One region of the Cytobacillus sp. BC1816 genome, then DNA from elsewhere that is predicted to be linked to it. Evidence: a T-box and tRNA genes for the amino acid it is inferred to sense, from the RefSeq annotation. Region 1 holds a T-box; the other holds one or more tRNA genes.
The links. A T-box is a leader RNA that pairs with one kind of tRNA and senses whether it is charged. The one in region 1 lies ahead of tyrS (tyrosine--tRNA ligase), so its partner is inferred to be a tRNA-Tyr.
Positions count from the first base shown of each region.

Region 2: it encodes a tRNA-Tyr, which carries the amino acid that the T-box ahead of tyrS (tyrosine--tRNA ligase) is inferred to sense. The anticodon was not compared.

Region 1 is NZ_CP195611.1:942,896-950,472, reverse strand. It holds gene ACR42H_RS05080 (lactonase family protein) at 1-693, shown strand, start outside; gene ACR42H_RS05075 (zinc-binding dehydrogenase) at 803-1,798, opposite strand; partial or broken gene tyrS (tyrosine--tRNA ligase) at 1,991-2,713, opposite strand; T-box leader at 2,731-2,937, opposite strand; gene map (type I methionyl aminopeptidase) at 3,083-3,823, opposite strand; gene ACR42H_RS05060 (hypothetical protein) at 4,028-4,438, opposite strand; gene ACR42H_RS05055 (NUDIX hydrolase) at 4,456-5,088, opposite strand; gene ACR42H_RS05050 (DUF2268 domain-containing putative Zn-dependent protease) at 5,089-5,910, opposite strand; gene ACR42H_RS05045 (GNAT family N-acetyltransferase) at 5,969-6,412, opposite strand; gene ACR42H_RS05040 (LytS/YhcK type 5TM receptor domain-containing protein) at 6,567-7,577, shown strand, end outside.
Region 2 is NZ_CP195611.1:480,029-487,605, reverse strand. It holds gene ACR42H_RS02605 (DUF2935 domain-containing protein) at 1-622, opposite strand, end outside; gene ACR42H_RS02600 (hypothetical protein) at 753-1,313, opposite strand; gene ACR42H_RS02595 (SCO family protein) at 1,310-1,942, opposite strand; gene ACR42H_RS02590 (cbb3-type cytochrome c oxidase subunit I) at 2,003-3,697, opposite strand; gene ACR42H_RS02585 (cytochrome c oxidase subunit II) at 3,711-4,175, opposite strand; gene ACR42H_RS02580 (cytochrome c oxidase subunit 2A) at 4,188-4,328, opposite strand; tRNA gene ACR42H_RS02575 (tRNA-Ile) at 4,907-4,983, opposite strand; tRNA gene ACR42H_RS02570 (tRNA-Gly) at 4,990-5,063, opposite strand; tRNA gene ACR42H_RS02565 (tRNA-Cys) at 5,078-5,151, opposite strand; tRNA gene ACR42H_RS02560 (tRNA-Gln) at 5,159-5,233, opposite strand; tRNA gene ACR42H_RS02555 (tRNA-His) at 5,259-5,334, opposite strand; tRNA gene ACR42H_RS02550 (tRNA-Trp) at 5,346-5,419, opposite strand; tRNA gene ACR42H_RS02545 (tRNA-Tyr) at 5,427-5,510, opposite strand; tRNA gene ACR42H_RS02540 (tRNA-Phe) at 5,533-5,608, opposite strand; tRNA gene ACR42H_RS02535 (tRNA-Asp) at 5,634-5,710, opposite strand; tRNA gene ACR42H_RS02530 (tRNA-Met) at 5,714-5,787, opposite strand; tRNA gene ACR42H_RS02525 (tRNA-Ser) at 5,924-6,016, opposite strand; tRNA gene ACR42H_RS02520 (tRNA-Met) at 6,032-6,108, opposite strand; tRNA gene ACR42H_RS02515 (tRNA-Ala) at 6,127-6,202, opposite strand; tRNA gene ACR42H_RS02510 (tRNA-Pro) at 6,224-6,300, opposite strand; tRNA gene ACR42H_RS02505 (tRNA-Arg) at 6,306-6,382, opposite strand; tRNA gene ACR42H_RS02500 (tRNA-Gly) at 6,390-6,464, opposite strand; tRNA gene ACR42H_RS02495 (tRNA-Leu) at 6,471-6,555, opposite strand; tRNA gene ACR42H_RS02490 (tRNA-Lys) at 6,571-6,646, opposite strand; tRNA gene ACR42H_RS02485 (tRNA-Val) at 6,684-6,759, opposite strand; tRNA gene ACR42H_RS02480 (tRNA-Glu) at 6,764-6,838, opposite strand; rRNA gene rrf (5S ribosomal RNA) at 6,862-6,978, opposite strand; rRNA gene ACR42H_RS02470 (23S ribosomal RNA) at 7,182-7,577, opposite strand, start outside.

The DNA of each region.
Region 1 (7,577 bases):
TTAACAAATGAAGACGGCTCTCTAAACCCTGCTGTCTCAGTCATTGAACATAGTGGATCCGGTCCTGACAGCAGGCAGGAAAAACCCCATACTCACTATGCAGGACTTACTCCCGACGAAAAGTATTTAGTTGCAGTTGACCTGGGAACGGATCAGGTGATTACGTATGAAGTGAATGATGGAATTCTGAAGGAAAAATGCATCCTGTCTGTAAAGCCTGGAAGCGGTCCTAGACACCTTGTGTTCCATCCAAATGGAAGGTACGCCTATGTGATGACTGAGTTTAGTTCAGAGGTTCTTTTGCTTCAGTATCATGCGGATGGAAGCTTAGTTCAAAAGCAGGCCATTTCAACGATTCCGGAAGGTTTTACGGAAAATAACCAGGGAAGCGCCATTCATATTGCTTCAGACGGCCGCTTCATTTATGCCGGCAACCGCGGACACGACAGCATTGCGGTGTTCTCCGTCAATCCGGATAATGGAGAGCTTGCCTTTGTGGAACATGCCTCCACAGAAGGAAACTGGCCGCGCGACTTTGTGCTGGATCCAACCGAAAAATTTGTGATTGGTTCCAACCAGAATTCCAGCAATATTGTTTTGTATTCCCGTGATGAGAATACCGGGAAGCTTTCATTACTTCAATCTGATGTTATGGTTCCGGATCCGGTTTGTGTGAAGTTTTTACATGTGTAAGTAAAGCGGAAGAGCCTTGCCCACCCCGACACCCCGAGGGGGCAGGCTCTGTAGCTGGACAGGAAGAAACAGGGTGAGACACTGCTTTTCGCAGAATCTCACCCCTTTTTTATACACTAATTTTAAAAGCAATCTTCCCCCATTGTTCCGCGTTTTCGAGTCTGTCAAAAGCTTGCTCGAAATCTTCCAGCGGAAGCGCCTGATCCAATACCGGCCTGATTTGATGCTTTTCAATAAACTGGAGCATTTCATGGTATTCCTCCGCGCTGCCCATTGTTGAGCCAAGCAGGTTTTGCTGGGCATAAAAGAGGCTGCGGAGATTTAGTTCCAGCTGATCTCCTGTGGAGGAGCCAAATGTTACTATGGTGCCGCCATTACGCAGGATTTCGAGCGATTTATTGAACGTCGCGGGGCCAACTGATTCAATGACAAGATCCACCTTCTCCCCGCCAAGCACTCCATTCCAGTCTTCTCCGCTGTTCAGGGCTTTATCCGCACCGAGTTCAAGTGCTCTCTGACATTTTTCCTCCGAACGGGAAGCTGCGTAAACGGTTGCTCCCGCTGCTTTTGCGAATTGCATTAAGAAAGTCGCAACGCCCCCTCCAATACCAGGAATGAACACCTTCATGCCTGACTGAAGCTTTCCTCTTGTGAACAATGCTCTGTAGGCGGTTAGTGCTGCTAGGGATAGGACGCCCGCTTCCTCCCAAGTTAAATACGCCGGCTTGGGTGCCGCGTTTTCAGCCGGAATGATAATATATTCGGCAAATGTGCCATGAAATGGAAAGCCGATGATTTCAAAGCCTGCCGGAGGTGCATCACTCTTTTCCTTCCAGCCCAGTCCGGGATTGATGAGAACTTCATCGCCTGGCTTTACATCTGTAACCCCTTCTCCGACTGCGTCAATGATTCCCGCCCCGTCTGAACCGATGACAAGCGCTGGATCTTCTGGCTTGTGGCGATTCAGGACAAATAAATCACGATGGTTCAAGCCTGCCGTTTTTAATTTCACCCTGACCTCGCCTTTACCCGGATCGGACTTTTCCAGTTCACCATAAGATAATCCGGCGCGGCCAGTTTTTCCTTCATGAATGATCGCTTTCATTTCCTCCACCTGCTTTTCTTTAAAAATTTCGTCTATTCTATCATAGCTTGAAAGTGCCAGGAGGAAAAAGCGATTTGCCTGCTTTGCAGAGCTAAGCCTTAGTTTCACAAATTTTCTTGTGCCTGCTTGAAGAACTAATCCGTCTGTGATTTTTAAGAGCATCTGAACATCGCCGAAAATTGTTTTTTAATTGGACATTTTCTCTTTGCCCTCCAGGCCTTCAAGGAGCGGCATCAGGATGACCACCTGCTTTTTTTTTGGAAATGCTTCCTGCAGATGGCGTCCCATCAGGACATTGAAGTGCCGATTATTGCCGCCAAGCTCGATATCGCTTTCGAGTACCCCCGAGTCATAGCCCTCTGCATCTGTAGGTAGAAAAATTCGTGGACAGGCGCTCTGAAAAGTCATTGCGTTCCAGCAGCAGGCGGGCAACTGTAATGCTGGCAGACAATCGGATAACGAATTCGAACTGGAGGTCCGATAGCCATGCTGAGTTATAGTGAAGATCAACCTTATCCATGTCCAGCTCTTTGCTGAATTGCTCAAAGTATGTTTTGGCATTATGCTTCACCTCTTCATCGGTGAGCTGGTTTCGGACTCCCGATTTGCCTGTCGGGTCGCCCATTTTTCCGGTGAAATCCCCAATAATCAGCTGGATGATATGTCCGTTCTCCTCGAACTGTTTTAATTTATTCAGCACAACCTATGGACATCCGGGTGCAGAAGAGGGTCTGGACCCAGCTTAATGTTTAAAGGCTGGTTTTGAATAATGGATTTGGCTATTTTATTCTTTAGCTCCGCTTCAGTCAGAACTCCTGGACACCGGCGATAAACCTCCAGCTGCCTCTCTGTTTCGAGTTTTTGCTGGGCTGTTAATTTTCCATGTTCCCCATCCTTCCTGTTATCGGAATACAAAAAACCACGCCCCTAAAGTAAGGGACGTGGCAAACGCGGTACCACCCTTTTTGAAGACTGCTCTTCCACTCGGGGGATTAACGGACCGTGCCGTTCCCTGCTGCTCCTGTTCACAGAGAAGTTCAAGAAGGTAATTCACTGTTATCGATGTGCTGGTTTTCACCGTGCATCAGCTCTCTAAAACAGGGAGATAAGCAGCTGCTTATTTCTTTCATTACGTTAAAATTTAAAATTTTCATTATTTTAGCGGAATGGAAGGCACTGTTCAAGTGTATTTTCGCAAGCAATATTAAATGAAGGTTTTTTGGAAGGAATTTCAACCATAATACTATATAAAAACCAGGAACATGCAATGCCCCTGGTCCATGGTTATTTCGTTAAAATAATCGGTCCTTCTTTTGTGATGACAATGGTATGTTCACATTGGGCGACATGGCTTTTGTTAGGTGTAACGAACGTCCAGCCGTCGCTCATTTCCCTTACTTCTTCATCTCCGCTTGAAATAAAAGGCTCGAAGGCGACAACCATGCCTTCTCTTAACAGCTGTTTATCCCATGGATCAAAATAGTTCAGGATATGGTCCGGCTTTTCATGAAGGGAGCGGCCGATACCGTGTCCAGTCAGATTCATGATAACGTTGAATCCATTGTTTTTAGCAACTTTGTGAACTGTCTTTCCGACAAGGCTCAGCTTGCCGCCCGGCTTTAATTTTTTTACTCCTTCATCGAATGCCTCCTGAGCCGCATCACATAATTTTTGCAGCTTCTCGTCTTCACCAACGACAAATGATAGGCCTGTGTCTGCGAAGAAGCCATCCTTTGATCCTGAAACATCAATATTTACAAGATCGCCCTCTTTAATCACTCGGCTTCCCGGAATGCCATGGGCCACCTCTTCATTCACGCTTATGCATGTGAAGCCTGGAAAATCGTATTCTCCTTTAGGGCCTGAAATCGCTCCGTGCTTTTCAAAAAGCTCTCCGGCAAAGTCATCAAGTTCCTTCGTTGTTACTCCCGGCTTTGTACTTTCAATCATCGCATCGCGAATCTCCGCGACAATTATGCCGATTTCCTTCAATTTTGCTAATTCTTCCTCATTTTTTACAATCATAAGAATCCTGCCTTTTCTTTTGTTGTTATTTCTCTATTATAATCTAAATGTGGCACGCTTAATAAGATTTCGCCTTTTCACTTGCTAAAACCCTAATAATCAACAGGGAAGTGACAAGGCCTGTTAAGGAAAACAGCAAGACTTCAAGCAGATTTCCTCCTCCTTCATTTAATTTAGAAGGGCTGGGTGTTCTTCCTTCTCCACTCAGTATCTGTCCATAAAAATCCTCATTTCCTGATAAGCCTGCACTTGAACCATTCCATTGGGACCGGCGACGGGAACTAGAAAGCGGGCTTCCTTTGTTTTCTCCAAAAATAACAGGAACTTGCCGCCCTCCTGCTGAAATTCCTCTGCCCAACCATTATCGTGACTATCAATGCCTGCCGTAATGATTTCTCCTGCTTCTCCTTTATATACCTTTTCGACTTGAAACTGTCTTCCATAAAAAATACCCTTGCTTGATTTTTGTTTACTTTTAAAATTATATGTTCCCAGCACAATCACTTGTGAGCGGAATTTGACCTTTTCAGGATTAAGTTCAATCCATTTTGATGCAAATGATGGTGAACTCCCTGCCAGCAAAAGCGCAAAAAGTATGAAGAACACCTTTCTCATTGAACTCTTCCCTTCAATCATACCTTTGATTGAACTATCTGCTCACGCATCGAATGCAGCACACACTTATAATAGTAATCCTGGTGCGGGACAAAATCCGTTTTCCTTACATCTAAGGAGTTGGGGATTCTTATGCCATTATCCACCTGGAATCCTTCTGCCTCAATGAGCTCTGTTCCGCCAAACCACAATCCATAAAACTCCTCCAATGCAATCCGGTAAATCCCAGTAACCTCTTCAGGCTGCGGGCTAAACTCTTCTAAGGAATAATTGCTGTGATATAGGAAAACGTGGGCCAGTTCTTTGTCGATAAAATTTTCTTTCTCTGCGATGTAATCAATGACACCCAGTGGCACCAAGTCCGCAAAATCAACATAAATCCCCAGTTCTTCCTCCACTTCCCTCATGCCGTCCATGACAGATTCATGGCTTAAAAGGTGGCCAGCGGCAGTTATGTCCAAAAGTCCAGGGTAATCCTTCTTCTCCTTGCTGCGGTATTGAAAATAAATATAATCCTGATCTTTTTCCCTGCTGACGAACCAGCAATGAAATGTTTCATGCCAGTGGCCTTGTTTATGGACCTCCTCACGAGATGCGACACCGATTTGTTTTCGGTTATGATCAAATATATTCAGAAGTTCTGTCTCCAATTAAATGGCCCCCTTGATTATATAGCTATTGAATATTTCATGCGGGTCTGCCTGATATAAATCCCGATACCTCGCAATTTTCTCCTGCTCTGCATAATGCCTTGCCATTTTATAAGCAAAAGTATAGCCGGCAAATATCGGGATGCCCATCTCTTTATTGCCAAAACAGATTTTGCTTTTCAAAAATTCGTCTGCTGTATTCAGGTTTTGCCGGGCAATTTCCATATAGTTCTGCTCGATTTCCTCAGTAAATTCCTGCTTCCACCAGCGTTTATCCTTGTAAAGTGAAAGACTGAAATGCTCAGCGCCCCCCTCCATTTTGTACCAGTCCGCAAGAGTAAAGGTTTCCAATGTAAGATTGTAGATCGGATTTTCAGGGGAAGCATGATGGAGCTCATGGGCAAGCATATATTTTAAAAAGTCGGGGTCCGGCTGAGGAGGTATTGCAAGGAAAATGGTATCAGGACCTATTGTATAGCCATTTGTCCACAAAGATTGATCTACATTCTGAAACCATGGGAAAGGAAGGGCAGGCACGATTATTATGGTTAGGCTTTCAAAGTGAAGATGTCTCTCAGCTTCTCTGCACGTTTCTTCTGCGGTTGCTTCGATTTCCTCAGGATTCCAGCAGTATTTAAGAGCCTCCGCTTCTGGCAAAGCTGCAAATTTAAATAGCTGAAATCTTTTGGCCAGCTGTTCCCAGTTCTGCATCCAGGAATTGCTGCCGATCAAGGGACTGATTTGAGATTGAAGGAAGCCCTTTAGGTTTATCCGGTTTTCAATTAGTTCTTCTGGTGTAATTTGATTGAGGGTGTACTTCATAGAAAATCCTCCTTATTAGAGATAAGCAGAAGGGATACTCAGCTTCCGGCATCCCCTGTCACTGCTTTCCTGATTGATTCTGATAATTCCGCTGTACCATCCCGGAAGATTTAATCATTCCGAATCTTTCATAATACTTCTGCATGGCAGGGTCACACATGATGTCAATCATATAAATGCCGTCCAGCTCCTCCAGCATGCGGGTAACCAGCTTTTGTCCGATTCCCTGCTGCTGGTATTCAGGCAGTACTTCAAGCAGCGGAATGTAGGCTGATAGCACTCCATCGCTGATTGCTGTGATGAACCCAGCCACTGCATGTTTATCACGGTCAACGGCAAGCACGATTTTCGTGCTGTTTTTTAGAAGCATCAGATGTTTTTCAGGGGTCGGCGGATTTGGCCACCCATCAAAAAAACCTTCCAGCATTTCTGCTGATATTCCTTCTAGATCCACAGCATATTCGATCATTTTATCAGCTCCATTTCTATCAGAAAGAAGCATCAAAGATTCTCCTGCCCCTTTAATACAATAAATTTTCGACAATTATGCAGGAAAAGCCTGTACATTTTTTTGAAAAATTCAAACGGGTCATTTTTCATTTACTCTTTAATCCATTAGAATAATGTTAACAAACTTGGTTAAAGGGGTTCTGAGGATGCTGGAACTGCTGATTACGATGCTGGAGCGGCTTGGAATCATTGTCACCATTGCGCTGATTCTGACAAGGTTCCGCTTTTTCAGAGAGATGATTTATGGCGAAAGATTAAAACGGCAGCAGGAGTATAAAGCCATTCTTTTTTTCGGCTTCTTTGGCATCATTGGAACCTATTCCGGGCTGGCCTTCAATACGGATACACTTCAGTTTAACCGCTGGGCATCCGAGCTTGCTTCAGATGAAGCCATTGCCAATTCCAGGGTGATCGGGGTCGTGCTTGCCGGATTGCTTGGCGGCCCTAAAGTAGGAATCGGCGCAGGAATTATAGCAGGATTCCATCGATTTACGCTTGGCGGCTTTACCGGGATTGCCTGCGGTTTGGCGTCCATAGTGGCGGGACTCCTTGCCGGCTTTTTCCGCCGGAAAAATGAACATGTGAAGCTATCATCAGCATTCTTCATCGGTGCTACCGCTGAAGCCGTGCAGATGCTGATTATTCTAGGTATGTCACGGCCTATAGAAAAAGCGATTGCGCTAGTCGAAATGATTGGGATTCCCATGATTATAGCAAATGGTCTTGGCAGTGCCTTATTTTTGCTGATCATAAAAAATGTCATTAACGAAGAAGAAAAAGCAGGAGCTTTTCATGCACAGAAAACACTTCGGATTGCTGACCAGACGCTTGCACACCTTCGTGAAGGCATTAATCATAATTCCGCTCTGGCAGTCTGCCTGATTTTACATAAGGAACTTCAGATGAAAGCAGTTGCAATCACCAATCACACCGAAATCCTTGCCCATGTCGGCCTTGGAAATGACCACCACCGTTCCGGAAGCCCTATCCAGACCCAGATAACGCGGGATGTCATTCAGAACGGGGAAATTATGGTTGCCAATGACCAGACCATTCACTGCCGGCAGGAAAACTGTCCTCTTGGCGCAGCCATTGTCGCTCCTTTAAAACTGCGCGGCGACACCATCGGAACGCTGAAGTTTTACTTCACTTCGGAA
Region 2 (7,577 bases), 460 kb from region 1:
CTTTATTCTCATTTAAAAAATGGCTAAGTATTGGTTTCGTTTCTGATTCAGGCTGCATAGAGTCAAGATCAACAGCTTGAAAGACCAATTGATCGAAATCATGGCTAAACTCTCTTGCCTGTTCTACCAGCTTTCTTTCCGAAGGATCCAGTAAATGGCCAATAAACTTAGCATGGTCAGCCATGATCCTTAAAAAGAAGACATTTTCTTCTATAATAGCTTCCGGTTTTGGTGCGAGTATCCCTGAGTTGAGGTCTTTTAATCGATTTGCAAAGTATGCAGCTTCTCTGCTGATATGGTCAATCAATAAAGGAAAATTATTTGAACGGATTTCGCATCTTAATGTCAGCCCCAGCACTTTCCTCTTATAGCTCCAGATGGCAGCAGCTGCTTGATAAACCTCATTATTAAATGCCTGAACCTGGCTAAGTTCTGAGTTGATTGTAAATCTGGCCAGCTTTTCCTCGATTCTTTCAAATAAAGCGATAAATTGCTGTGCTTCGGCAATTAATTGTTTCTGTTCATAGGTAAACCCTAAACTTAAAAATAGTGCATGTTCTTTCATAATCCTGGACCAAAATTTAATTTCATCCAGCGATCTAACGACTATTGGATTCGCCATGTTTTCCCCTCCCCAATTACTCACTCCTTCTCATATATATTTATGATTTTCTGCCATTATTCTTTTATTGAAGCAGATAAACCAGCTGATAAATGTAAAAACTGCTCCCAAGAAGGCAGCAGTCATTCTTTTACTCATATTTAGAAAAATCCATAAAATAGCTATAAATCAAGTAAATAACCATTGCAAACGCAGTTGAAATAAAACCCCAACCCAGCGTAATCTGCTCGATGACCAAATAGTTATTGCAAAGCTGTACAGGGGACCAGATGTATAGCCATCCTAGAGCTAAAAATAAGATAGTAAAGAAAATAATGAGAGCATGCTTCCAAAATGAACTTAGCTTTGGCCAGCTGTCCCGCAATGGCACACCGCCCAAAAATGGAAGTGAGATAAATTTAAAGACTTCCACACTCGTAAGCGTCAATGCTTCATCCATTGTCCTTGGCAGAGACCAATACACCAGAATGATTGAAAACAGCAATATACCCGGCACTCCGTTTTCATTCCATTTTGAGAAAAATTCCGTGAAGCGATTCTGAAAGAACTTTGCCATGAATATACCAGAGATCACCAGTAAAGGCATTTGCATATGCATATGGGTAATCATGATGGACTCCAGAAAATCAGCTGCAGGCGGAAGCATCAATACAAGCAGCAGGAGTAATCCGTAAACTGATGACTTCATCATTCTTCCCCTCCGCTCTCCAGAATCTCCGTTATCCGTTCAGCCGCTTCTTCAATTAAGGTGTAATCCATGACTTCAACTAACTGTCCTTTTGGATTCACCAGATAAAAGGCAGAGTTATGGGCAAAATTGCCGTATTCATCTGGAATGACAATGACGCCAAATCGATCAAGCAGAGATTCAAGCTCCATCTGTTTCGGTATCCTCGCCATTCTCCACGTTTCTCCGTCACTGCCAAAAGCCTTGCGGTAAGTTTCCAATGTTTTGGGAGTATCCCGCTTTGGATCAAAACTAATGCTCAGGAATTGAATATCTTGGCCAATATACTTTTCTGGAATCCGTTTATATACTTCAGACATATTAACCTCCAGTTCAGGACAAACAGTACCGCATGAAGTATATAAAAAGGTAATAAACACATACTTCCCTTCAAATTCTGTGAAAGAATAGGTCTTCCCGTTATTATCTTCAAGCGTTACATCCGGGAACTTGGGCTTTTCATCCATTAACTGATTAACCCTGGCTGTTTCAGCAGTAAAAGCCTGAAAGCCATCTGTGCCAATGTAAAAAAGGATCACGCCAAACACCAGTACAACCAAGCTTGAAAGTGCCGTTTTATTTTTTGGAAACATGATTCATCACTTCCTTTTAAAAGAAAGAGACAGCCCAGCACCCGAGCTATCTCTCTTTCCTTACCAGGTTTTATAAGGAGGTGAACCTGGAGGAGCATTGACAATAAAATCGACCAATGGAATGACATAAGCCATGCCGACAAGGACAATCATACACACAATCCATAACCCCCAGCGCTCTGTCCATCTAGGTGTTGGCGCTTCATCCTCTTCTACATCCGCAACAGGGAATTCTGTGTTTCCTTTTGGCGCAAAGAACATGAGGTAGAATACAGCATATACCTGCATAAGTACACCGATCATCAGAAGGGTACCACCGATAGCCAGGAAGAACAGATAAGGATCCCAGCTTAAAGCAGTTGCATTGTCAAAGTATGTTGAATAGGAAGTTCTTCTTGGAGAACCCAGCAGACCCACCCAGTGCATCGCACCGGACATGATGATCATACCGAGCGTCCATATGATCGTTTGTATAACCCCAAGTTTATTGATCTGCGGTGTCAGCATTCTTTTTGATACATAAGGAATAAGCCAGTAGCTGATACCGAAGAACGTCATGACGACAGACATGCCAAGTGTTAAGTGGAAATGACCGACAATCCACATTGTGTTATGAACTACCTGGTTCAATTGGTTTGTGCTTTGTACTATTCCTCCCGCTCCGGCAGGAATAAAAGCAGCCATCGCGATAAATGGTGCGAGGAATCGAACATCTCCCCAAGGAAGTTTCTTATACCAGCCGATAAGACCTCTTCCGCCTTTCTTTCTCGCTGTACGCTCAAATACGGCAAACATAGCATAAGCAGTCATTAATGAAGGGAAACCAATTGCCAAACTCATAAACACATGCATGTATTTCACAGGTTCAGAAATACCAGGATCAATAATCTGATGATGGAAGCCGCCGGTAATATTCATAATTACTAGTGCAATAACCACAATCCTTGTTAAAAGGTCATTCCATCTTCGGCCGCCAATAATCTTCGGTACTATAACATACCAGGCAGAGACCGCCGTTAAATACCAGATGTTTACCAGCGTATGGCCGAACGCCCAGAACAGCGTGCGTGCAACCATGACATTTATTGTCTCCACCCATCCAAAAGCCCAAGGGATAATGGTAAAAACCTCAATGGCTACAGGTATGCTTCCAAAAAATAAGAGAACAAATACACCGGTTGCAAAGAAAGAAAGAATAGGGATATGCTGGCCGGGATTCCTCTTTCGCCAGCTAGCCACATTAATAAATGCACCAAAGGCGCACATCCATACACCCAATACAATGAAGACTAAGCCGATATAGAAAATGGGTGAAGCAGCCATTGGCGGATAGAAAGTATACATAACAGATGCTTCATTCATTAAAATCGGAATCACAGCTAGGACAAATCCGAAAATCTTCATCCAGAAGCCAATCCAGGCCATCTTTCTTACCTTAGGAAGCAGTCCTCCCAGAGTATGCGATAATCCAGCATAGAAGTAACCAATTGTGAAGAAAGCCGAAAGAACGACTACCAGCAGCAGACCGTGAGCTGTAAGAACCTGATAATAGTTCAGCCATGCCGGCAATTCCAGCATTCCAGCCCGGTTCAGTCCTTGCAAAAGTCCAAGTATTCCGCCCAGCAGGATGGCTAAAAAAGCAACAGATAAATATGATTTCGTTATTTTTGCATCCTCCAGGCTAATTCCCATAACTTTATTTGCTTTATCCTTAAAAGCTTGTGTTTTTCCCGTTTGCTTAATAACTGTTTCCACTGTTATCCCCCCTTTATTTCACCGTAATGGTAGTACTCATCATCTGATGGCCTGCACCGCAGTACTCATTGCAAAGAACCAAATATTCACCCGGCTTATCAAATTTCTGAGTGATCTTTTGTACATAGCCAGGCACAACCATTGCATTTAAGTTCGTGTCAGCAACCTGAAAGCCATGCACGACATCTTTTGATGTCATAGTAAAATGAACCGTTGATCCTGCAGGAACTTCAATTTCATTTGGGGTAAAGCTGAATACCTGAAGGGTCATGACTACTTCATACTCTTTCTCGCCTACCTTTTTAATCCCGGGATTATCGAATGGCGCTGTTTCATCCACTTTTTGAGGATCAATTCGCTCTCCATAGCTTGGCGGCCCCATCTCCAGGGCGAATGTCTGATAGCCCGTAATCAGCATGAATCCAATAATCATTCCAAAGCTTAATATCAGCCATATCTTCTCCGACCGATGCATCATTTTATATCCCCCCTATAATCTGGTCATGTACAGGCCATACACAATTAAATAAGTAACAAAGATCCCAAGCCCCACAACTGTAACTGAAAAGAACGTACCCCTTAGAGAGTTATGTTCCTTTGAACTGCTCTGGACCACTTTTCGCGTTTCCACCTTCTATCAGCTCCTTAGCTTTGTTACCTACATCATAGTTGAGAAGGGTTTTCATAAAAGTGAAATGAATCACACTTTTTTCATATATTCGCAGGCAAAGATGCTGAGATATAAGCAAAAACACAGTAATATCAAGGTTTTCCTCCATTGAATTCTATACTGGCAAGCATGACGATTCACAAATAGTTCACAAAAGATCTACTCACGAATAACCCCATGCTAATGGGGAGTCTTAAGATCTCGCTTCTTCATATTCGCTTTTCTTCTTTAGGTACAATTAGACTTTTTGTCACTTATATCCCCTTTCCCGTTGTCTTAGGAATGATTAATCCTCTTTCGTTCCCTTGCATTCAAACTTCCTAACTTACAGGAAGAAATTTAAACGAAACTCCATCATCTACTTTTCTTTATTTTAAAAAAACCTGTCTCTCTAAGAGACAGGCTTTATACATATTGATTGATACAAAGATTTGGGAACAGAAGCTTTTAAATAGGTATCCCATAACCATTTCAAGAAAAGTTTCTATAAACAAAAAAACCAATCCCTATTGGAATTAGTTTGAAAATGGTATGTATAATGGTGGGCCTAAATGGACTCGAACCATCGACCTCACGCTTATCAGGCGTGCGCTCTAACCAGCTGAGCTATAGGCCCATATGTTGGAGCGGGTGAAGGGAATCGAACCCTCATCATCAGCTTGGAAGGCTGAGGTTTTACCACTAAACTACACCCGCATATGATTATCAGTTGGAGGCAACACCCGGATTTGAACCGGGGATGGAGGTTTTGCAGACCTCTGCCTTACCACTTGGCTATGCTGCCTTAAAAATGGCTGGGCTAGCAGGATTCGAACCTGCGAGTGACGGAGTCAAAGTCCGGTGCCTTACCGCTTGGCTATAGCCCAATAATAATGCTGTCTAAAAGAATAATGGGGCGATTGATGGGAATCGAACCCACGAATGTCGGAGCCACAATCCGATGCGTTAACCACTTCGCCACAACCGCCACTATCCTACTGGCAGGGGTAGCAGGAATCGAACCCACATCAAAGGTTTTGGAGACCTTCGTTTTACCATTAAACTATACCCCTATATAAATGGTGGAGGGGGGCAGATTCGAACTGCCGAACCCGAAGGAGCGGATTTACAGTCCGCCGCGTTTAGCCACTTCGCTACCCCTCCAAGTCTGAAAAGACTAAGGAAATGGTGGCTCAGGACGGAATCGAACCGCCGACACAAGGATTTTCAGTCCTTTGCTCTACCGACTGAGCTACTGAGCCACATATTATTTACTTTTTGTAAAAATGGCGGTCCGGACGGGACTCGAACCCGCGACCTCCTGCGTGACAGGCAGGCATTCTAACCAACTGAACTACCGGACCAGATTGCGGGGGCAGGATTTGAACCTGCGACCTTCGGGTTATGAGCCCGACGAGCTACCGGACTGCTCCACCCCGCGATAGTATTATTTATGTGATTTTTCCATGCTCACATCTAGCATTTCATCTCGCAGCTTATTCAATGAAGTACCGCCCCGATTTCAGAAAGATTATTCGGGCGTGCTCCACCCCGCGATAGTATTATTAAATAAAATCTGGAGGAGGAAAGGGGATTCGAACCCCTGCGCGGTTTGACCCGCCTGTCGGTTTTCAAGACCGATCCCTTCAGCCTGACTTGGGTATTCCTCCGAAAAATAAGCATATTGGTAGCGGCGGAGGGGATCGAACCCCCGACCTCACGGGTATGAACCGTACGCTCTAGCCAGCTGAGCTACACCGCCATTATGACTAAATATTTATGGTGGAGCCTAGCGGGATCGAACCGCTGACCTCCTGCGTGCAAAGCAGGCGCTCTCCCAGCTGAGCTAAGGCCCCATGTAATAAAAGAAGTGTCGCTGGTCGGGAAGACAGGATTCGAACCTGCGACCCCTTGGTCCCAAACCAAGTGCTCTACCAAGCTGAGCTACTCCCCGTAATATGGCGCGCCCGAGAGGAGTCGAACCCCTAACCTTTTGATCCGTAGTCAAACGCTCTATCCAATTGAGCTACGGGCGCAAAATAATGGAGCGGAAGACGGGATTCGAACCCGCGACCCCCACCTTGGCAAGGTGATGTTCTACCACTGAACTACTTCCGCTTAAAATGGTGCGGGTGAAGGGAGTCGAACCCCCACGCCTTGCGGCGCCAGATCCTAAGTCTGGTGCGTCTGCCAATTCCGCCACACCCGCAATATGAAATTAAAATGGTGAGCCATGAAGGACTCGAACCTTCGACCCTCTGATTAAAAGTCAGATGCTCTACCGACTGAGCTAATGGCTCATACCTTTAGAAGAGCAAATCGCTCGTTCAAAAGTTATGGTGGAGGATGACGGGATCGAACCGCCGACCCTCTGCTTGTAAGGCAGATGCTCTCCCAGCTGAGCTAATCCTCCAAAATGGTGACCCCTACGGGATTCGAACCCGTGTTACCGCCGTGAAAGGGCGGTGTCTTAACCGCTTGACCAAGGGGCCATATAAAATTACCCAATTAGGGTGCCCGGCAGCGTCCTACTCTCACAGGGGGACAGCCCCCAACTACCATCGGCGCTGAGAAGCTTAACTTCCGTGTTCGGTATGGGAACGGGTGTGACCTTCTCGCTATCGCCACCGGACTATTTGGTTGAAGAAACTTCGTTCCCTCAAAACTAGATAATGCATGAAGAAGCATATGCCGAGAATTCACCAATGACTTGTCTAGCTTCGGCTCCTAACTTCTCGGCCGTTTCGATCCGTCCCTCCAAATCCCAAAACCAGGATTTGAATAGCCGGCTCTCCAACGTCTCTCGAAGTTGAACAGTCGCCTCCGCTTTTCGTTTTGGTTAAGTCCTCGATCGATTAGTATCAGTCAGCTCCACATGTCGCCACGCTTCCACCTCTGACCTATCAACCTGATCATCTTTCAGGGATCTTACTAGCTTGACGCTATGGGAAATCTCATCTCGAGGGGGGCTTCATGCTTAGATGCTTTCAGCACTTATCCCTTCCGCACATAGCTACCCAGCGATGCCTTTGGCAAGACAACTGGTACACCAGCGGTGCGTCCATCCCGGTCCTCTCGTACTAAGGACAGCTCCTCTCAAATTTCCTGCGCCCACGACGGATAGGGACCGAACTGTCTCACGACGTTCTGAACCCAGCTCGCGTACCGCTTTAATGGGCGAACAGCCCAACCCTTGGGACCGACTACAGCCCCAGGATGCGATGAGCCGAC